2 linked regions of the Breoghania sp. L-A4 genome follow. The protein of the gene in region 1 interacts with the protein of each later gene in a pairwise test. Links are inferred from orthologs where the notes say so. Each region holds a gene or a part of one and is shown on either strand. Other genes may lie near its edges. The genes, in order: groL and grpE.

Region 1 (11,203 bases):
CGGCCGTCGGAGCCGACCACGAAGATCCGGTCGCCGTTGACGGCGGCCAGCGGGACCAGCAACACATCCTGCTTGGTGCGGGTAATGATATTGACGTCCACCGACATGCCGATCAGCAGCGGCGTATCCTCGGGCTGGTCCAGATAGACGCGGTAGGTCTTGAGCACGGGGTCGCCCTTCGGCGTGATGCGCGACACCGTCGCGCCGAGCCGATTGTCGGGGAAGGCGTCCGCGCGCAGCCACGCCTGCTGGCCGACGACGACCTTGGGGATGTCCTCCTCGTTGACCTCCGAGACGATCTGCAGGGGCGACGGCTCGCCGACCCAGAACAGTACGGTTCCCGGCTCAGCCACCTCGCCCACTTCGCCGTCGCGGCGCAGAACGACGCCGTCGAGCGGGGCGCGCAGCTCGTAGTTGTCGAGTTGCGCCTTCTGCGCGGCGACAAGCGCCACGGCGCGCTGCACGTCATTGAGCGCCCTGTCGTAGGCTTGGCGGGAAATGATGCGCCGCTCGATCAGTCCTTCGGCGCGCTCGCGCTCGGCCTGGGCGAAGTCCGCGCGCGCCTCAAGTTCGGCGAGTGTCGCCCTGGCGCCGCTGTCGTCGAGCTTGCCGAGCACGTCGCCCGCCTTCACGCTGTCGCCCTCGCACCGGCACATCTCGACGATCCGCTCGCGCACGATGCTGGTCACCTTGGCCCAGCGGCGCGGTTCCACGACGCCGGTCGCGTAAACCACGTCCGCGGCGCTGCCGCGCGCCGGCGTCACGACGCTCACCGCATCCGGGCGCGCGTACCACCACCACGCGCCGCCCGCGCCAGCCGCAAGAACCGCCGCAACGACCATGTATCTTGCAATCCGCATTGCCGAAACCGCGCCCCCATTGCCGAGGCGTTCGCGCGCCTCGCCGCCTGATACTGTCAGAACCGACAGTCCATGCCACCGCACACCTGCCCACAAGTGCTGTTTTCAACACGAAGACGGCGCTGGTATGGTGATCTGTGTCAATATTCGACCGCGTTTCTGCAAAAGACTATCCGAATGTCCGGCAAGGTGTCCTATGGTTCGGTTCACACGGCCCCATGAAGAGCCGAGGAGTAGACAGTGACCGGGGGAACAGCGAACACGGGATGCAATCCCGAGCACCGTGCGATGAGGCTGCGGTTCGTACCCAACTCGACAGAATTCTCGAAAGTCAGGCCTTTGCCGGATCGCCCCAGTTGCGTGCTTTTCTCGGCTATGTCGTCGACCAGCGGCTGAAGGGCAACGAAAGCCGGATCAAGGGGTACACGATTGCCGTGGAAGCGCTTGGGCGCGCCAGCTCGTTCGATCCCGCCGCCGACCCGATCATCCGCGTGGAGGCGGCGCGGCTGCGCCGGCTGATCAGCGACTATTACGCCGGTCCGGGCGCCAATGACCCCGTGCTCATCGATGTGCCGAAAGGCGGGTATGTTCCGGTATTCCAATATCGCGAGGCGGCCTCCGCGCCGGCCGACGCCCCTGCGCCGCAGAACAGCGGGCGCAAGCGCGTGGCGCTGGCCGCATTGGCCGCAAGCGCGCTGCTCGCGGCAAGCCTGGCGGTGTTTCTGCTCCTGCCGCAGTTCAATCAGCCCGGCGGTGAGCCGCCGGGTCCGGACGAAGTGCTCACCCGGTCTGACGGCGGGACCGGCGGCAACGCGACGGTCACTGCGGGCGGCGTATCCGACGCCGCGGCGCCTGCCGATTCGCAGACCGCCGGCGCGCCCGGCGCACCGGCGCATCCACCGCTCTTCAAGGGAGATCTGCCACGCATCTATGTGGCCGATATCGCGGTCGATGGCGCCCTGCCGCAGCCGGCCGTCTTCTCTCCCGCCAAGGTGCACGACAATCTCGCGGCCGCCTTGCGGCTGTTTTCCGAGGTGGAACTGAGCGAGACGGCGAACGAGGCCGATTATCGCGTCGAGGGCCGCGCCAGCTTCACCGGCGACAACGTCTTTCTCAGCTTCATCCTGGTCTACGCCCCGAGCACGAAATCGTCTGGTCGGCTCTGTTCGATCTGACATACGACCGCAATGCCGCGGATCTGGCGGAAGACCGGATCGTGCGCAACATCGCCAGCGCCATTGCCCGGCCGTATGGCGTGATCTTCAACCACGCGGCCAGCCATCGCGACGATCCATCCCAGGTCTCGGAAGGATTTCGCTGCGTGTTGCTGACCTTCCATTCCCAGCGCCGTTTCGCGCCCGACATCAACGCCCGCGGGCGCGACTGCCTGACCTCGCTGGCGGGCAACCAGGCCGATTTCGCCCCGGCGCGCGCCTTGCTTCCGATGCTGTATGTCGACAATGCGCGCTTCGGCGCGAAAAGCGACCAGGAACGCGAGGCGTCGCTGGCGCAAGCCTTCGTGCTGGCCAAACACGCGGTCTCCGCGGCGCCCGACAGCGCGCGCGCCTATCAGGCGCTGCAATCGGTGCTGCTGTTTCTAGGGCGCAGCGACGAGGCGCTGGAGGCCGGCCGGCACGCGCGCGAGCTCAATCCTTACGACACCGACATCATGGCCACCCACGCCAGCACGCTGATCATGCTGGGCGACGCCGACCCGGGGCTCACCTTGATGCAACAGGCGCGCCGCATGAGCCCGGGGCACCCCGCCTGGTACAACACGATGATCGTTTTCGCGGCCTGTGGCAAAGGCGACATGGAGCTCGCCCGCAGGGAAGTAGCCCTGATCGAGCACGACGACACGCTGTCGGGACTTCTGGCGCGGATCCTCGTCGCGCACGGCGAAGGCGACACGGCGCGGCGGCGGGCGCTTGCGAAGAAGCTCGTCAGCCAGCACCCGGAGTTCGGCACCGATCCCAAGGCCATGCTGCACCGGATCTTCCCGGCGTCGTCCTTGAACAGGCAGTTGCTCGCCGCCCTCAACGCTTCGGGCGCCACGTCCGAAGAGTAACACCACCCACGTCCTCCCAAACGACGACACGCCCACGAATCAATCATGCCGCGCCGGTATCGGCGCGGCATGTCCAATTTGTCGATCAACCTGTTGCGCTGTCAGGGATACGGTCTTCAAACCACAGCTCTCTGACGGATCTCAATCTAGCGCGCCAAACGCAGCTTGCTGATTTCCTTGGCGATGTTCTGGAACGCCACCAGCAGTTCGGCATCCGAGTCCGACTGATAGGCCATCTCCGGCGTGGTCGCGCAATCACGCAGCATGTTGCGCGTGACCGTGTCGCTGATCTGGAAGGCGATCGTGTAGACCTCGATCTCGCCGTCCGCCTTGGCGTTGGCGCAGGCCTCTCCGGTCCGCGTGTCCATCACATCCGTCACATCGCCATTGTTGTTGTAGTCGATGCCCGTCCGGTTCTCCGGCACGTAGCCATAGGCATTGTACTTGGAGATGTTCGGGTTCCTGTCGTTCCACTCGTAGGTGTTCGCGCCATCGGTCATGACGATCATGATGCGCCGGTGGCCGGGATTGGCGGGATCGTTCATCGCGCGGCCCTCGGTAAACGGCGCCTGCGGCGAAATCGCCCGCCATCCCCACATCACACCCTGATGGATGTTGGTGTAGCCATCGGCGACCATGGCGTCGATCGCGGCGTCGACCGTATCCTTGCTGGTGGTCAACGGCGTGACCTGCTGCGTCTTGCAGCCATAGTTGGGACCCCGGCTCACGCCATTGTCCCAGGAGCTGAAGGAGGCGCCATCGTATTTGCACATCCGCTGCTGCTTCGCGGTATGGGCGTCCGCACCCAGGCCCGATACGCTGGTGGTGCAGGTGCCGCCATCGTCGTCGATCCAGCTGTTGGAATAGCTGTAGGAGCGGTAGTTGTCGTAGCGAATGTAACCGCCCTCGTCCGGCTCGTCGGGCGCGAACTCGGGCACGAACAGCGTCTCGGGAACCGCATCGCTAGCTTCCGTGTCCCGCACATCATAGGGATACGGACGCGCCTCGACACATCCCTGCCAGCTGACGCCGGAGATCTGGTTGAAGAGATCCAGGCGCGGCGTGTTGGTGGCCATGTTGTTGCCGTTGACCGGCGACAGGCCGTTCACGTCGATCCAGGCGGCGTCCGCCTTGTCGGCGCCGACGTTGACGAAGGCGGTGAACGGAACCAGACCGATCTTCACGCGATCTGGGACCGGGCTTGTGGCGTTCACGGCCAGCAATGTCGCCGTCAGGTCTTTCGCCGCCTCTTTCAAGGTGGTGATTTTCGTGCCGCCCATGGAACCCGAATTGTCGAGGACCATGACGACATCGAAGCTGGCGTCACCGACGATTGTCTCGGATTGCACGACAAAGTTGAGAGCGTCGATGCCGACCAGCGGGGTGAAGGCGGTGCCGACGCTGACTTCGGCAGTCACGTTGACCGCCCCATCCGCGTTGCGACTGGCGGAGAAGTCGGCAATCGTGCCGCTGCGGACATTGAAGTTCGCTTCGAACTCCGCGCGGGCCGCGGCCGTCATCGCGTCGTTCGTGATCGACGCGTACGCCTGGGTGTTGATGGCGAGCGCGGCGGAATCCACCGCTATCTGCGCACGCTGTTTGGCCGAGACGACTTGCGACATGTCAATGCCCGCACCGACGGCGAAAACCACCGGAACGATCGTAAGTCCGAAAAGAATCGCGATATTGCCGCGATCGTCTTTGCGGAATTTTGCCAAAATCGGGGCGAACATCTGATTGAACATCGTAGGAAGCTCCATGTGGCCGGAAACACCAGCTCAACTTCCCCAATCAATACCAGCATTTTTTGTTAACGCACCCCGATCCCGGCACTCTCCTTTCCAAGTTGTTTATGCGAATTCTTTAGTTTATTAAAATTTTCATCAATATTTCCGACAAATACTTCGTACAAGTCCGTACCTCAGGCGGAAATCAACGAACTTGGGCCGCAAAGCCAAGCAATCAAACGAAGTCAAACGAATTGGAAAGCCCCCGGTTTCGGCCATCACAGCGCGCGATGCGATGCGGTTTGCGAAATTCCGCTTCGCAATTCCAAAACGGTGCCTGCGGGTCCTCTTTTGTAGCAAGGTCCTGTTAACCACGGACGCAAGTGAACGTGCACCGCCTATTCCCAGGACGCCAATACGAATTGCATTTCGCGATGCGCCGGTCCGCCGCATTGTCGCTTTATGCGAGCGGCCCCGACACGCACCGCGGCACCAACGCGCACATCCTCGCCTTCCGGCATCGCGCCCCAGCTCCACACCACGCGCGCTTTTCGCCATCCACCGCATTGACAAAAGCGCGGGCCGAAACTACATCGGGGCAGCAGTTAGCACTCACCTTCAATGAGTGCTAACAATGCACCAGGGACATCCCTGCACCCGTATTCCGGCATCACCAATGGCAGCGCCGCCCAAGAGGGGCGCTCCAGGAGAGGAAAGAGCCAGATATGACATTCCGTCCGCTACACGACCGTGTCGTCATCCGCCGCGTTGATTCCGAAGAGAAGACCGCCGGCGGCATCATCATTCCCGACACCGCCAAGGAAAAGCCGCAGGAAGGCGAAGTCGTTTCCGTGGGCCCGGGCGCACGTGACGACGCCGGCAAGCTCGTCGCCCTCGACGTCAAGGCCGGCGACCGCGTCCTGTTCGGCAAATGGTCGGGCACCGAGGTCAAGATCGACGGTGAAGACCTGCTCATCATGAAAGAATCCGACATCATGGGCGTGATCGCTTAACAGCGGGCGCCCCTTTCGGATCCTTTTCGTACCAACAGTTTTTAGAGAGAAGTCAACATGGCTGCTAAAGAAGTCAAGTTCTCGACAGATGCCCGCGACCGCATGTTGCGCGGCGTGGACATCCTGGCCAACGCCGTCAAGGTGACGCTCGGCCCCAAGGGCCGCAACGTCGTCATCGACAAGGCTTTCGGCGCTCCCCGCATCACCAAGGACGGCGTCACCGTCGCCAAGGAAATCGAGCTTGAAGACAAGTTCGAGAACATGGGCGCACAGATGCTGCGCGAAGTCGCTTCGAAGACGAACGACATCGCTGGCGACGGCACCACCACCGCCACCGTTCTGGCCCAGTCGATCGTGCGTGAAGGCGTCAAGGCCGTCGCCGCCGGCATGAACCCGATGGACCTGAAGCGCGGCGTCGACATGGCCGTTACCGAAGTCGTCAAGGACCTGACGGCACGCTCCAAGAAGATCTCCACCTCGGCCGAAGTCGCCCAGGTCGGCACGATCTCCGCGAACGGCGCCAAGGAAATCGGCGACATGATCGCCGAGGCCATGCAGAAGGTCGGCAACGAGGGTGTCATCACCGTCGAGGAAGCCAAGACCGCCGAGACCGAGCTTGAAGTCGTCGAAGGCATGCAGTTCGATCGCGGCTATCTGTCGCCGTACTTCGTGACCAACGCCGACAAGATGCTCGCCGATCTGGAAAAGCCCTACATTCTCCTGCACGAGAAGAAGCTTTCCAACCTGCAGGCGATGCTGCCGATTCTGGAATCGGTCGTTCAGTCCTCGCGTCCGCTGCTGATCATCGCCGAAGACGTCGAAGGCGAGGCCCTGGCCACGCTCGTCGTCAACAAGCTGCGTGGCGGCCTGAAGATCGCCGCCGTCAAGGCGCCGGGCTTCGGCGATCGCCGCAAGGCCATGCTGGAAGACATCGCCATCCTGACGGGCGGCACGGTGATTTCCGAGGATCTCGGCATCAAGCTCGAGAACGTCACCATCGACATGCTCGGCACCGCCGAGAAGGTTTCCATCACCAAGGAAACCACCACGATCGTTGACGGCGCCGGCGAGAAGGCCGACATCCAGGGCCGCGTCGGCCAGATCAAGGCGCAGATCGAGGAAACCACCTCCGACTACGACCGCGAGAAGCTCCAGGAGCGCCTCGCCAAGCTCGCCGGCGGCGTTGCCGTCCTGCGCGTCGGCGGTGCGACCGAAGTCGAAGTGAAGGAAAAGAAGGACCGCGTCGACGATGCGCTGAACGCGACCCGCGCGGCCGTGGAAGAAGGCATCGTGACGGGTGGCGGCACGGCGCTGCTGCGCGCCAAGGGTGCGGTCTCCAAGCTCACCTCCGACAATCCCGACATCATGGCCGGCATCAAGATCGTGCTGCGCGCGCTTGAAGCCCCGATCCGCCAGATCGCCGACAATTCCGGCGTTGAAGGCTCGATCGTCGTCGGCAAGCTGATGGAGAGCGACGACAGCCTCGGCTTCGACGCTCAGAACGAGACCTACGTGAACATGATCGAGGCCGGCATCATCGATCCGACCAAGGTCGTGCGCACGGCGATCCAGGACGCGGCATCCATTGCCGGCCTGCTGATCACCACCGAAGCCATGGTTGCAGAGCTCCCCAAGAAGGAAGCTCCGGGCGGCGGCGGCATGCCGGGCGGCGGCATGGGCGGCATGGACTTCTAGGAAGTCCTGTCCATCGCGAAATCGAAAGGGCGGTCCTCGGGCCGCCCTTTTTGTTTTCCGCTCGCGTTCCCATTGCGGTACGCGTTTGATAAGTCACATCGAGAAACACGAGCCAGCGAACGGCGGGACCCGGCATGAGCGACGACACGCGCGAGCGCCTCGAAAAACTGGAAACCGAGGTCGCCCACCAGGCGCACACGATTGACGAACTGAACGGCGTCGTCACCGAACAGGCGCGCCAGATCGAACGGCTGAACCGGCGCATGACCGCGCTCGTGGAGCACGTCGAGGAATTGAACGATCTCGGTGATGGCAACGTGCCCGTGACAAAACCGCCGCACTACTGAGCGGCTGACGGATCCGGCGCGCACGCCAAAAGGGGCGGCCCTAGAGCCACCCCTTCGCGGCAGGCGCGCAGGGCCGCATGATCAACGCCCCAAGCGCTTCGGATTTGTGCCGACGCCGGTTTCAGCTCCGGCGCTTTATTTCGCGACGCATTCGGCGACGTTTTCGATCGTGCACTCGTCGAGCCCGGTGTAGAGCGGGTCCTCAACCTGGTTGCCGGAAATCAGGTCGATCATCACGCTGGGCGCGCGATAGCCCATCTCGAAGGGCCGCTGGCCGATCTGCACGTGACTGCGCCCGTCCTTGAGCGCCTGCATCTGCGGCGGCAGCGTGTCGCCGGCGACGATGATCAGGTCGCGCGCCTCGAGCTTGTCCATCACCTGATCGGTAACCTGGGCATAGGCCTGCGGCGCGAATTGCGCCCAGCCGCCCACCAGGATGAAGGCATCGAGATCCGGGTTGGCCGTGAATGTGTCGGCCATCTGCTGATTGGCCAGATCGATCTGGTCGTTGGTGAACACGGGGCACCCCGAGATCTCCGTCCAGCCGTTCTGACCGTCGAGCCGGTCCACATCCTTGGTGCCGGCGATGGTGTCGCGGAACCCCGCCGCGCGGGCGTTGATGTTGTCGGCGGCGACATTGCCGAGCTGCAGGCAGACCGTGCCGCCGGCCGGTTTCAGCTTGGCCGCATACTCGGCCATCTTGACGCCCATCAGGTAGTTGTCGGTGCCCAGATAGGTGGCCCGCAGGGACCGGTCGGCTTCGACAAAGTCGGCGTCGATGGTCATCACGGGGATGTCGGGAGCCCGCTGGCGGATCAGATTGCCCATGGCCGGCGCGTTGGATGGCGATATGGCAATGGCCGAAACGCCGCGGGTCAGCAGGTCGTCGACGATCTGCACTTCCCCCGCCTCATCGGCGCTGGAGGCCGGCCCCGTATAGAGGCAGGTGTACTCGCTGTCGGGATTTTCGGCCTGCCACTTCTGGCAGCCGAGATTGATCTGCTCGAAGAATGGATTGTCCAGACCCTTGACGACGATCGCCAGGATCTTCTTGTCCTGCGCCGCGGCGGCGCCTGCTGTCAACGCCAGCAGGCACACTGCAGCGAACAGTGCGAATGCCCGTTTCATGTCTTCCTCCCTGGTGCGGACGGTGGTGGTCATCAATCCCGCAACCGTCTTTTGGTATTCGGCTCTTGATGGCCACGGCCTTGCCTGGCCGTTTGTCCGGGAGCGCCGGGCCGGATCCATCCGTCGCACAGCCGCACCCGGGCATCATTCATCCAGCCCCGCCAAAGCTCCAACCGGACGCCTTCCGCAGGGTCATGCATGAAAGATGTCAATTCTTTCTCGATATCGCTAGTATTAATAATAATACTATTATGAAGTTGCCGCGTCAACGACGCTGGCTTTGGAAAAGCGTGCTGCAAAAGCTTTTCAAATCAAATGCATGAATGCGGAAATGCTTATTTAAAATCGGGGAAAGAGGGCGACATGGCGCTTCTGGAGCTTATCGGGATTTCAAAGCATTTCGGCGCCATCCGGGCGCTCGAGAATGTCTCCATGGCGCTGGCGGGCGGCGAGGTCGTCGGCCTTGTCGGAGACAATGGCGCGGGCAAGTCGACGCTGGTGAAGATCATCGCCGGCAATTTCCGCCCGTCTTCCGGCGAGATCCGCATCGACAACACCCCCACCCATTTCCACGACCCCAAGGACGCGCGCGAACACGGCGTTGAGATCGTCTATCAGGATCTGGCGCTGTGCGACAATCTCACCGCGGCGGCCAACATCTTTCTGGGCCGCGAAGCGAAGCGGCGCTTCGGGCCCGTGTCCATCCTCGACTACGGCGCGATGAACCGGCACGCCGCCGCGCTGTTCGCCGAGCTGAAATCGGAAACCCGGCCGCGCGATCTGGTCAAGCGCATGTCGGGCGGCCAGCGCCAGGCGGTAGCGATCGCCCGGACCCGGCTGTCGAACCCGAACATCGTGCTGATGGACGAGCCGACCGCGGCGATCAGCGTGCGCCAGGTGGCCGAAGTCCTCAACCTGATCCGCCGGCTCAAGGATCAGAAAATCGGCGTGGTGCTGATCAGTCACCGGCTGCCCGATGTGTTCGAGGTTTGCGACAGGCTGGTGGTGCTGCGGCGCGGCCTCAAGGTCGCGGACAAGCGCATTTCCGACAGCTCGCCCGAGGAAGTCACGGGACTGATCACCGGAGCCATCGAGCGGGCTTGAGGCCCGAGAGGGAGGATCAACATGGCGACGCAGCTCGAGGACGCAATCCGGCAACGATCGCATGCCAACTGGCTGAGCTGGCTGGCCGGCCGGCAGACGGTCTGGGTGACGCTGGCGGCCGTGCTGTGCTGTTTGGCGCTGGCGGTGGCAACGGACACGTTCGCGACGGAACGCAACCTGTTCAACGTGACGCGCAACTTCGCCTTCGTCGCCATCATCGCCATCGGCATGACCGCCGTCATCATCACCGGCGGCATCGATCTGTCGGTCGGCTCCACCGTCGTGGTCTCCGCCATCATCACCGGCGTGGTCATGGCGGCCGGCCACCCGATCTGGATCGCCTTCGCCCTGGCGATCAGCGCCTCGCTCTGCATCGGACTGGTCAACGGCCTGCTGATCGCCGTGGTCGGCATGCCGCCGTTCGTCGTCACGCTCGGCATGCTGTCGGTGGCGCGCAGCCTCGCCATGGTGCTGTCCAACAACAAGATGATCTATCAGTTCGGCCCCGACCAGCCGCTGCTGCTGTACCTTGGCGGCGGCTCGACCTACGGCGTTCCCAACCCGGTCATCGTGCTCCTCGCGCTGACGCTGTTCACAGGATTCGCCTTCCGGTGGACGCAATGGGGCCGGCACGTCTTCGCGATCGGCGGCAACGAGCGCGCCGCGGTGCTCACCGGCATTCCGGTGAAACGGATCAAGATCTCGGTCTACATGTTTTCCGCGCTTACCGCGGGAATCACGGGCGCGCTGGAAGTCGGATGGCTCGGCGGCGTGACCACCAATCTCGGTCAGGGCATGGAGCTGACGGTGATCGCCGCGGCCGTGATCGGCGGCGCGAATCTCGCCGGCGGTTCGGGCACGGCATTCGGCGCGGTCGTCGGCGCGGCGCTGATCGAGGTGATCCGCAACAGCCTCATCCTGCTCGGCATCTCCACCTTCTGGCAAGGATCCTTCGTCGGCAGCTTCATCATTCTGGCCGTCGCCTTCGACCGGCTCAGGCGCCGCGACAACGGGAGCTGAGCGGCGCTATTCGTCTGGCACAGGACGCGGACGGCCGCTGCCGTCGACCGCCACATAGGAAAAGCTCGCCTGGATGACCTTCTCGCGGTGGGTGGATTGGGCCCGCAGCGCCCAGGCTTCCACATGCACGCGCGCCGAGGTGCGGCCGACGGTCTCGAGTTCTGTGTAGACGCAAAGGACGTCGCCGACCTTGACCGGCCGGATGAAGTGCATGGCGTCCACCGCCACGGTCACGACGCGG
Region 2 (11,008 bases), 510 kb from region 1 along the record:
ATCGTGGCCGAAAGCCTGCGTCCCGCCGAAACCACGGACGGCTGGCAGGCCTTCTTCAAGGAGCCCGTCGCGGCGCGCGCGGGCGCGGCCTTCGCCGATGTCGATCTGATCGAAGCGCGCAACGAGGTGGAGGAAGCGCTGGCGCTCGCCATGGCGCTGCGCGAGGCGGTGGAAAACGACAGGACAGCGGCGCTGGTAACACCCGATCGGACGCTGGCGCGCCGGGTGGCGGGCGAAATGCGCCGCTGGGGCCTGGAGGTCGATGATTCCGCCGGCCGGCCGCTGGACCAGACGCCGCCCGCGATGCTCGCCCGGCTCACGGCTCAGGCGGCGCTTGGCGGACTCGAACCGGTGGCGCTTCTGGCGCTTCTCAAGCATCCGCTCACGCGCCTCGGCCTGCCCGCCGCCGACATCCGCGAGACGGCGCGGGCGCTGGAACGCGCCGTGCTGCGCGGCCCACGCCCGCAGGACGGGACGCATGGCCTGCTGGCGGCGATCGATGCGGCCGAGCATGCACTCTCCACCGCCGCTCACGTGCCGCGCTGGCGGCGCATGAAGGAGGAGGACTGGGCGCGCATCCGCGACTTGGCGCAGCGCCTCGCCGCCGCGCTGCAGCCGCTGGAAGCGCTCGGCCGGCAGCCGGGCATTGTGGCCGTGGCACCGCTCGCCGAAGCCCATGCGGAAGCCTTGAAGGCGGTGGCGCGCGACGAGACAGGATCCGATCTGGCGCTGTTCTCACTGGAGGCCGGCGAGGCGCTGGCCAAGGCGATGACGGGCATCATGGAGGCGCGCGATGTGGGCCTCGAGATCCCGGCCGCGGACTGGCCGAGCGTGTTTGACGCGCTGATCGCCGGAAGCCCCGTGCATGGCGGTGTGGCGGCCGATCCGCGCATTCACATCTGGGGGCCCCTAGAAGCGCGCCTGCACCGGCCGGATATCCTGATCCTGGCCGGGCTCAACGAGGGCAGTTGGCCCGCCACGACCCGCAACGATCCTTGGCTCAACCGGCCGATGAAACGCGACGTCGGACTGGAGCCGCCCGAGCGGCGCGTCGGTCTCGCGGCGCATGATTTCGCGCAAGGCATGGGTGCGGACCGCGTGGTGCTATCGCGCTCGCGACGCAGCGGCGGCGCACCGACGGTCGCCTCGCGCTGGCTGCAGCGGGTGCTGACGGTTGCGGGCTCCGACGTGGCCGACGCCGCACGCGCCCGCGGCACGCGCTACACGGATTGGGCGCGCGCGCTCGACCGCGCCGCAGGGCCGCCCCGGCCCGCAGCCCGGCCCAATCCCAAGCCACCGGTCGCCGCCCGGCCGGAGCAGATTTCCATCACCTCGGTGGAGACCTGGATCCGCGATCCTTACGCGATCTTCGCCAAGCGCATTCTTGGGCTCGACCCGGTCGATCCGCTGGCCGCGAGCCCGGGGGCGGCGGATCGCGGCACGATCATCCATGACACGCTGGCGGATTTCCTCGCCGAATGCTCCGGCCCCTATGACGCGGGGGCGCGCGACCGGCTCATCACACTTGGCCGGGAGCAGTTCCGCGATCTGGAAGCCTTCCCGGAGGTGCATGCACTGTGGTGGCCGCGCTTCCTGCGCATCGCCGACTGGTTCATCGGCTTCGAGGCCGCGCGCAACCCACGCGTCTCGCGCCGGCACCTGGAGGTCGCGGGCAGCATTTCGCTGCCGCGCCGCGACGGGGTGTTTCGGCTCACCGGCCGCGCCGACCGCATCGACGAGATGACCGACGGCTCGCTCGCGGCCATCGACTACAAGACCGGCGGCGCCCCGACCAGGAAGGAAGTCGCAACCCTGTTCGCACCGCAACTGCCATTGGAAGCGGCCATGCTGCGGCTGGGCGGCTTTGAGGGCATCGATCCGGCGCGACCCGTCTCCGAACTCGCCTATGTGGTGCTGCGCGGCGGATCGACGCCGGGCGACTACGCCCCGCGCAATCCCGAAGAAGGCGGTATCGGCGATCTGGCCGACAACGCGCTGGCCCGGCTGGCGGGACTGATTGCCGCCTACGACGATGAGGCCCAGGGCTATCTGTCGCGCGCGCGGCCGAAATTCGAGGGCAATGTGGACGGCGACTATGATCATCTCGCCCGCGTGCAGGAATGGTCGCTGGGTGGCGACGACGAGGAGACCGCGTGATGGATATCCCCGTCCAGACCCGGCACAGCCAGGAGCGCGCCTCGCATCCGCAGGCTTCCGCCTGGGTGAGCGCCAACGCCGGTTCCGGCAAGACCTTCGTGCTTGCCCGCCGCGTGGTGCGGCTGCTTCTGGCGGGCACCGATCCGGCGCGCCTGCTGTGCCTTACCTTCACCAAGGCGGCGGCGGCCGAGATGGCCAGCCGCGTCTTCACCATTCTGTCGAGCTGGACCGCGCTCGACGACGAGCAGCTTGCCGACGCCATCAAGGACATGGGCGAGGCGCGGCCCGACCGGCGCCGGCTTGCCCGCGCGCGCCGGCTGTTCGCCGCCGCCCTTGAGACGCCGGGCGGACTGAAGATCCAGACCATCCACGGGTTCTGCGAAAGCCTGCTGCACCAGTTCCCGCTGGAGGCCAATGTCGCGGGGCATTTCACCGTGCTCGACGAGCGGGTGCAGCGCGAGCTGATGGCCCAGGCGCGCGCGCGGGTGCTGCACCGCGCCGCCGAGGAAACCGAGGCGCCGCTGGGCCGCGCCCTGCGCACGCTGATCGATCTGTTTTCCGACGCCAAGGTGGAAAGCGCGGTCTCCGAGATCATCAACCGGCGCGACGATCTCTACCGTTGGATCATCGAGGCGGGGACGCTGGAGACGGCGCTCGGCCAGCTTGCCGGCGCTTTTGGCGTGGCGCCGGGGGAGGGCATCGCGGCGCTGGAGGCGGATATTCTCGATGCCGCGCTGATCGAGCCGGAGCGCCGTCGCGCCATCGCCGAGGCCTTTCGCGCCGGCGGCAAGACGGACGCAACGAAAGCCGAGGCTCTGGACATGTCCGTGCTGGGCGCGGACGCGGCGACCCGCAGGGCGGCGTACCTGTCGGTGTTCTTCACCAAGTCCGGCGATCCCTACAAGGCGATGGCGACCAAGAAGATCAATGAGACCTACCCGGACATCATCGATCTCATGCAGCGCGAATGCGACCGGCTGCAGGCGTTGCTTGAACACCGTAAGGCGGTGGCGACCGTGGAGGGCACCGTCGCGCTGATTCATCTGGCGGACGCTGTGCTGCAGGGCTACGAGCGCGACAAGCGCCGCCGCGGCATGCTCGATTTCGAGGATCTGGTGGTCAAGACCGCAAATCTTCTGTCGAACGCCGCCGCCGCCCAATGGGTGCAATACAAGCTCGACCAGGGGCTGGATCACATTCTCGTCGACGAGGCCCAGGACACCAGCCCGCGCCAATGGCAGGTGATCAAGGCACTGGCGGAGGAGTTCTTTTCCGGAGAAGGCGCGCGGCCCGGCATCCGCACGGTGTTTGCCGTGGGTGATGAGAAACAGTCGATCTATTCCTTCCAGGGTGCGGTGCCCGCCTATTTTGCCGAGATGCGCCGCTTCTTTGACGCCCGCGCCCGAAACGCGCAAGCGACCTTCCACGACGTGCGGCTGACTCTGTCGTTCCGCTCGACGCCCGACGTGCTCGGCGCGGTCGATCAGGTGTTCGCCGACCCCGCGACCCGCGCCGGGCTGTCCCAGGACAACGATGCCACCGTGCACGAGGCGGTGCGCCGCAACGATCCCGGACTGGTCGAGATCTGGCCGCTGCTGGCGCCCGAGGAGGCGGACGCCGACGACGACTGGATGGCGCCTCTCGACCGCGCCGGCCCCGGCAGCCCGATGATCCGCACGGCGGAGCGCATCGCCGAACAGATTCTCGAGTGGACGCGGACGGGCGACGCCGGACCGGGCGACATTCTCGTGCTGCTGCGCAAGCGCGGCGGTTTCGTCGAGGCGCTGAACCGGGCGCTGAAGAGCCGCGACATTCCGGTCGCGGGCTCGGACCGGTTGGTGCTCAACGAGCACATCGCGGTCAAGGACCTTGTGGCTCTGGGCCGCTTCATCCTGCTGGCCGAAGACGATCTGTCCCTGGCGGCGCTGCTCAAGAGCCCGTTGTTCGGGCTCGACGACGACGATCTGTTCAAGATCGCCCACAAGCGGCCCGCGACCCTGTGGCGGGCGCTGGGCCGGGCGGCGCGCGAGGAGCCGAAATTCCGCGTCGCTTACGAGCAGCTGGAGCGCTGGCGCGCGCGCGCCGACTTCGTGCCGCCCTACGAGTTCTTCGCCCGCGTGCTCGGCCCCGACGGCGGGCGGCGGCGGATGCGCGAACGGCTGGGGCTGGAAGTCGACGACGTGCTGGACGAATTCCTGTCGCTGACGCTGGCCTACGAGAGCACCGGCGTTCCGGGACTGGAAGGCTTCCTCGCCTGGCTGACCGCCGCGCCCACCCAGGTGAAGCGCGAGATGGACGCGGCGGCGGGCGCGGTGCGCATCATGACGGTGCACGGCGCCAAGGGGCTGGAGGCGCCGGTGGTGTTTCTCGTCGATACCGGCGCCAAACCCGTGCACTCAAGCCACGACCCTGCGGTGTTGCCCCGCGCGCTGGACGACAATCCGCTCTCCGCCCCCGCGCTCGTCTGGCTGCCGGTCAAGGCGGAGCGCACCCAGTGGCATCACGACGCGCTTCAGGCGGTTCACGCCCGGGCGGGCGAGGAATACCGCCGGCTTCTGTATGTGGCGATGACCCGGGCGCGCGACCGGCTGGTGGTCTGCGGCTGGCGGCCGGCGCGCGGCGCGTCCGACGACTGCTGGCACGCGCTGGTGGAGCGCGGCCTCCGACCGGGCGCCCGCGAGATCCGCGACGCGGAGGGCGAACTCCGCGCCCTGCACTGGCAGCGGCCCGGGGCCTCGATGCATGCCGCCGCGGCCTCCGGGAGCGAGGCCCGCACGGCCGCGCCCGACACCGTTCTGCCGGATTGGGCGCGCGCCGCCGTGCCCGCGGTCGAGGCCCCCGCAGGCTCGCGCCCTCGCGCGCGCGCGATTTGCTGGCGGATGCGGACGGGATGGAGGAGCCGGAACCGCGCCACGCGCTGGATGCGGCGCTGCAGCCCGACCAGTGGGGCCTGGTGCGCGGGCGGCTGGTGCACCGGCTGCTGCAGACCCTGCCCGATGTCGCTGTGGACGAACGCCGGGCCGCGGCGGCGCGTTATCTCGACGCGGCGCTGGACGGCGCCTTCGCGGAGCGGCGCGAGCAGTTGGTCTCCGAGGTTTTCGGGGTTCTCGACGATCCGCGGTTCGGGGCGCTGTTCTCGAACCGCGCGCGCGCCGAGGTGCCCATCGTGGGCTCCCTGCAAGGTGCGCATGGGACGACCTTCGCGGTGTCGGGCCAGATCGACCGGCTCGTCGTGAGCGAGGAGGCCGTGCTCATCGTCGACTACAAGACGAATGCGCGCCCGCCGCAGGCGCTGGACGCCGTGCCAGCCGAGTATATCGCCCAGCTCGCTGTCTACCGGCGGCTGTTGCGCGACCTTTATCCCGACAAGCCGGTGCGCGCGGTGCTATTGTGGACGGCGACCCATGCCTGATGGAGGTTCCCGCCGCGCGGCTGGAATCCCTTGCCTCCGCAATCGCCGGTGACGAGGATACAGTTGCTTGACGGTGGGCAGTTGCGTTCCTACGTTCTGCATCAACTGATGGCGCGGACTCCCGGCGCCGGTTCAGAGACACTGATATTCCGGGCATCAACCCGAAACCGTTGAGAGGTTCAACATGACGACCGTTACAGTCAGCGACGCGTCTTTCGATGCCGATGTGCTGAAGTCCTCCGAGCCCGTCGTGGTCGATTTCTGGGCCGAATGGTGCGGCCCGTGCAAGATGATCGCCCCCGCGCTGGAAGAGATTTCCAACGAGATGGAAGGCAAGGTGAAGGTCGTCAAGCTCAACATCGACGAGAATCAGGCGACCGCCATCAAGTTCGGCGTGCGCTCGATTCCGACACTGATTCTGTTCAAGGACGGCCAGCCGGCGGCAACACAGGTGGGCGCGGCCCCGAAGGGCAAGCTGCTCGATTGGGTCAACGCCTCGATCTGACGATCACCGGCCTTCGACGTTCAGACCCTGGCCGCACGCGGCCGGGGTCTTGTCGTTTTTTCGGATCTCCCTTGCGACCAGTTGGCGTTCGACATGCCGCGCAGGGGTGTCCCGGTCTTGATTTTCGGACCAAAAAGCCTCAAATGCGCGTCGTGGCAGGCGCGCCCGCGGTGTTGCCGTTGCGTGCAGGGCTCTGGACGACGGGTCCATGCACAAGCAGGCGCGGCGCAGGCGCCGCAGACGATTTTCGATCAATCTGACGTTCACGGGATCACGATGACGGACGAGACCGACAAGATGGAAGCCGGATACGAGCCGGACACTGAACAGGCCGAGACGCCTTCAGCGGACGACTCCGGCGCAGGCGGGATCAGTGTCGAGGAAGCGGTGGAAGCGCTCGTGCGCGAAAACGCCGACCTCAAGGATCAGACCCTGCGCACGCTGGCGGAAATGGAAAACCTGCGCCGGCGTACCGAGCGCGAGGTCCGCGACGCCAAGCAATACGCGGTGGCGAGCTTCGCCCGCGACATGCTGACGGTGAGCGACAATCTGTCCCGCGCGCTGGAGGCGCTGCCGGCCGAGACCCGCGAATCCGCCGACGAAGGGCTGAAGGCGCTGATCGACGGCATCGGCATGACCGAGCGCGAGATGCTCAACCAGCTCGAGAAGCATGGCGTGCGGCCTATCAATCCGGAAGGCGAGAAATTCGACCCGAACTTCCATCAGGCGATGTTCGAAGTGCCCAACGCCGACGTGCCCAATGGCACCGTGGTGCAGGTTGTACAGACCGGCTACGTGATCGGCGAGCGGGTGCTGCGCCCGGCCATGGTCGGCGTCGCCAAGGGCGCGCCGAAGCCGGCACCCCGTCCGGTCTCCGGTGATCCCGGACAGACAGTCGACAAGACCGCCTGAGCATCGCGCTCACGGGCATGATATGACAGGGCGCCGGCGCAATCCGGCGCCTTTTTTATGCGGGGGTGGAGCATGCTGCAGATTCTGGATTTTGTCGGCGTTGCCGTCTTCGCGATTTCCGGCGGCATCGCGGCCTCGCGGCTGAAGCTCGACATCCTCGCCTTCATCCTGTTCGCGACATTCACCGGCATCGGCGGCGGCACGTTGCGCGACCTGCTGCTGGGCGCCCCGGTGTTCTGGGTTGCCGACCAGACCTACCTGATCGTCTGCCTCGGAATTGGTGTGGCCACCTGGTATCTCGCTCATCTGGGCGAGGCCTGGGGCAAGCCGTTGCGCTGGGCCGACGCGGTGGGGCTGGCGTGTTACAGCGTGATGGGCGCCGCGAAGACCATGGCGCTGACCGGCCAGCCGGTCGTGGCGGTGTTCATGGGGGTGGCGACGGCGAGTTTCGGCGGTGTCATTCGCGACACGATCGCCGGACAGCCAAGCGCCATCATCAAGTCCGAGCTCTATCTGACCGCCGCGTTCGTCGGCGCGTCGTGCTTCGTCGGACTCGTGGCGGCCGAAGCCCCGCCATGGTCGGCGGCGGTCGTTGGAGCGCTGGCGGCCTTTGTCCTGCGCGGCGGCTCGATCCAGTGGGGCTGGTCGCTGCCGGGCTATCGCGCGCCCGGCAGTTGACCCCATTCAGCCAAGACGCGCCCGCGCGCGGTCTGGCTATTGGCGGGTCTCAGGAGTGGTTGAACCACCCTGCACGCCCTTGAGCGCATTGCCGAAGATCGCCGCCGCACCCGCCAAGCCGCTGTCGCTGCCCCCGCTAACGACGGTGTTGGGCACCAGCTTGCCGACAAGAGCCACCAGTTCGGGCTTGCGTTCCAGCGACGCGAGCAGCTTTTCGAGCGCCTGCAGCAGCGCGACCCGGTCCTTGCCGAGGACTTCGGCCTGGGCCAGCTGACCGCGGGCGAGCTCTTCCAGGAACTGGCGCTCGGCACGGCCAAGCGCCGCGCGCTCCGCCTCACGCTGACCGGCGACCTTCACAGCAATCTGCGCTTCCACGAGACGCGGCTGTTCGTTCGCGGTGGCGCGCGCCTGCTCGGTCTCGATACGCTTGTTCTGCGCCTGGGTTTCGCGTTCATAGGCATTGGAAAGCTGATCGGCGAGTTGCACGCGCAGCCGCGATACCAGCAGTTCCGGCGGAATCGCCGGCTCGCCGATGCGGATCTCGCGGATCGCGACGCCCGCCTTGCGGCCTTCCACCTTGATCAGCAGTTCGATGGTTTCCTCGAGCGCCGTGCGGTTCTCGATCAGGTCGAGCACCCGGGTCGGACGCGTCTCATATTGCGGCGGCTCCATGAGCGTGCCGTCGGGATTGCGCAGCGGCACCCGCACGGAGGACCCCGCGACGTTGCGCACGATCGAGCGGATCGCGGGCGTGAGAATGCGGTTCTCGATCTCGATCAGGCCGCCGACCGAGCCGACGACAATCGGAGCGTTGTCCGGCGCCACCTGAACCAGCGCACGCAACTCGACCGGAATGTCCCAGCCCTCGACCTTGACGAAGACCGCGTTGTCGGCGGCGTTTTCCGGGACGGGCTCCACCACCTGACGCTCGGTCTGCTTGATGTTGCCCTGCTGATCAACCGACAGATCGATGATCCGCTTGGTATAGCCGCCCTTGTATTCCCAGGTCTGCACGCGCGTATCAACCAGAGTGACCTCATAAGCGTGCAGATTGAGGTAATAGGCACCGGGGAACAGCGATTCCTTCCAGATGCCGGCGCAACCGCGCGGCACCAGCGGCACGGACAGGGCGTCGCGCGCGGTCTCTGATGCTGAGACCTCCTCGCCGACGCAATTGGTGCCGGGCTCGGACACGTTCGACTTGACCACGCCGACGTGGCCGGCGGGAATGACGGTCGCCGTCGTCGTGTCATCCACGCGGACATCGAAAAGATAATGATTGATGCGGTAGCGCCCGGGCTTCAGGACGGTCTCCTGCGGTCCGCGATAGCCACCGTCGGTGCCGAGAAAGTTCTCCGCCACCAGCATGGCGCCGATGCGGGAATCGTCGATAGCGGGCGCGATGAACATGCCGTCAGGCATCGGCTTGCCATCCAGCGCGGTGAGCTGACCATAGTAGCCCTCCGGCACGGTGACCACGGGGAAACTCTCGACGTCATAGAGAACGCGGACGAAGGGAATGAAATGAAAGCCGGGACCGAGAATGCGGGCCTGCGGACCCTTCTCGCCGGCCACAGCGACAATGCGCCCCGGGGGCAATTCCTCGAACGCATAGATCCGCTTGAGATGGCCGACCTCATCGGCATCGACCGACACAAAGGACGACGACGCCAGCAGCAAAGCGCCGAAGCCGGCAAGCACAAGGCCCGCCAGGCGACTTGCGAGGAACCGGCGGAACGCATTTGCGCCCGCGGGCAAGCTCGGCGGCCGGATCAGTATCAGGATTCCGGCGACGCCACAGACGAGCCCAAGGAAAATTCCGAACATGTCGATGCCTCTGATTTCAAAAATGCTTCGTGAAAATCATCGAGACAGTACCGGCTCCAAGTTTCGAAATTGTTGCGCAGTTCACATTTCGCCGCAACCGCGGCGAGGTCATCGGGCGCGGTTGGCCCGGCACGGAACCGGACCAACGGCCTCGAACAATCGCCCCGCCGGTGCGTCAGACGGCGTCCACCACCTTGGCGAGCTTGTCGCGCACGGTGACAGCCACCTCACGCACCTCGGCGTTGTCGATCATGCTCATGGCGGCGGCGGGATCCATCGCCGAGATCTCGATGCCCTCGGCGCCCTTGTCCTGGACCACGACGTTGCACGGCAGCAGCACGCCGACCTTGTCCTCGGCGCTGAGCGCGCGATGGGCGAGGCCGGGGTTGCAGGCGCCGAGGATCAGATAGGGTCGAAAATCGACATCGATCTTGCTCTTCAGCGTTTTCTTGACGTCGATTTCCGTCAGCACGCCGAACCCCTCATCCTTGAGGGCCTGGGTCGTGCGTGCGACGACATCGTCGAAATCACCGGAAACGGTGCGGCTGATGTGATAGCTCATCGAAAACCTCGCGAAAGAATTTCAGGTATACGCGAGTGTCTTCGCAGCCCGATGCGGCCGCATTGCGACTGGTCAAACGTCAGGTTTTCAGGAACACCAGAATGGCGGCCGCCAGATCCTCGATGGCCGTCCCCACCGACTTGAAGACCGTGATCTGGTCATAGAAGCGCCGGCCGGCCTTCTCACCACGGCACAGCTCGAACAGATCCGCCGTGACGTCGGCCTCGGTGATCACGCCGTCGGCCAGCGGCTGGGTGAGATCGCCACCTTCCTCCAACGCCCCCGCGCGCGTGTCGACGAAGATCCGCGCCTTGCGCATGACCGCGTCGTCGCTTTCACGCATGGCCGGGGTGAAGGCGCCAACCAGATCGAGGTGCGCGCCGGGGCTCAGCCAGTCGCCCATGACCAGCGGCGTCCTGGACAGTGTCGCGCAGGAGATCACATCGGCGCCACGCACCCCGCCTTCCAGATCGCTGGTCGCGCGCACAGTGAGCCCGTCGAGCCCGTTCATGGACCGGGCGAGACGTTCGGCGCGCTCCCGGCTGCGGTTCCACACCAGCACATCGCGGATTGGCCGGACGCTGGAATGGGCGCGCATGAGATAGGGCGCCAGCGCGCCGGCGCCCACCAGCATCAGCTTGGACGCGTCCTCGCGCGCCAGATAGCTCGCCGCCAGCCCTGAGGCGGCGGCCGTGCGCCACAGCGTCAGCGCCTGGCCGTCCATCACAGCCAGCGTCTCGCCGTTGCGGCCCGACAGCAGCAGATAGACCCCTTGCACCGTCGGCGATCCGACCTCCGCGTTGTCCGGAAATACCGAGACAACCTTGACGCCGATGTAGCCGCGGTCGGAATGCGCCTGTTTCGTGAAATCGTTCCACGCCGGCATCAGGAGCAACGCAGCGTCCGAGCCATTGGTGCGTTCGATGGTGTGGTGGTGGCGGACCGGGGTCTCGAT

The links.
Region 2: the proteins of groL (region 1) and grpE interact in binary tests that used the Escherichia coli proteins (3 or more experiments, as listed by UniProt). The link is inferred for Breoghania sp. L-A4 from one-to-one orthologs.

Annotation. Positions count from the first base shown.
Region 1 is NZ_CP031841.1:945,567-956,769, reverse strand. Bases 5,091-8,044 are described here. They hold groL (chaperonin GroEL), read left to right. Parts: upstream 5,091-5,725; coding sequence 5,726-7,363; downstream 7,364-8,044. Other genes in these bases: D1F64_RS04435 (sugar-binding protein), read right to left, coding at 7,846-8,044; D1F64_RS04440 (SlyX family protein), read left to right, coding at 7,498-7,710; groES (co-chaperone GroES), read left to right, coding at 5,381-5,668. Also shown: D1F64_RS04470 (efflux RND transporter periplasmic adaptor subunit), read right to left, coding at 1-860; D1F64_RS04465 (hypothetical protein), read left to right, coding at 1,217-2,035; D1F64_RS04460 (hypothetical protein), read left to right, coding at 2,077-2,928; D1F64_RS04455 (pilus assembly protein TadG-related protein), read right to left, coding at 3,075-4,661; more of D1F64_RS04435, read right to left, coding at 8,045-8,838; D1F64_RS04430 (ATP-binding cassette domain-containing protein), read left to right, coding at 9,202-9,942; D1F64_RS04425 (ABC transporter permease), read left to right, coding at 9,964-10,962; D1F64_RS04420 (acyl-CoA thioesterase), read right to left, coding at 10,969-11,203.
Region 2 is NZ_CP031841.1:432,071-443,078, reverse strand. The notes cover bases 5,410-8,168. They hold grpE (nucleotide exchange factor GrpE), read left to right. Parts: upstream 5,410-6,350; coding sequence 6,351-6,986; downstream 6,987-8,168. Other genes in these bases: D1F64_RS02080 (hypothetical protein), read right to left, coding at 7,701-8,168; D1F64_RS02085 (trimeric intracellular cation channel family protein), read left to right, coding at 7,059-7,664; trxA (thioredoxin TrxA), read left to right, coding at 5,754-6,074; D1F64_RS24185 (PD-(D/E)XK nuclease family protein), read left to right, coding at 5,410-5,569. Also shown: double-strand break repair protein AddB, read left to right, coding at 1-2,157; more of D1F64_RS24185, read left to right, coding at 5,048-5,409; more of D1F64_RS02080, read right to left, coding at 8,169-9,491; D1F64_RS02075 (DUF302 domain-containing protein), read right to left, coding at 9,667-10,053; D1F64_RS02070 (ornithine cyclodeaminase family protein), read right to left, coding at 10,133-11,008. UniProt on the Escherichia coli protein: Participates actively in the response to hyperosmotic and heat shock by preventing the aggregation of stress-denatured proteins, in association with DnaK and GrpE. It is the nucleotide exchange factor for DnaK and may function as a thermosensor.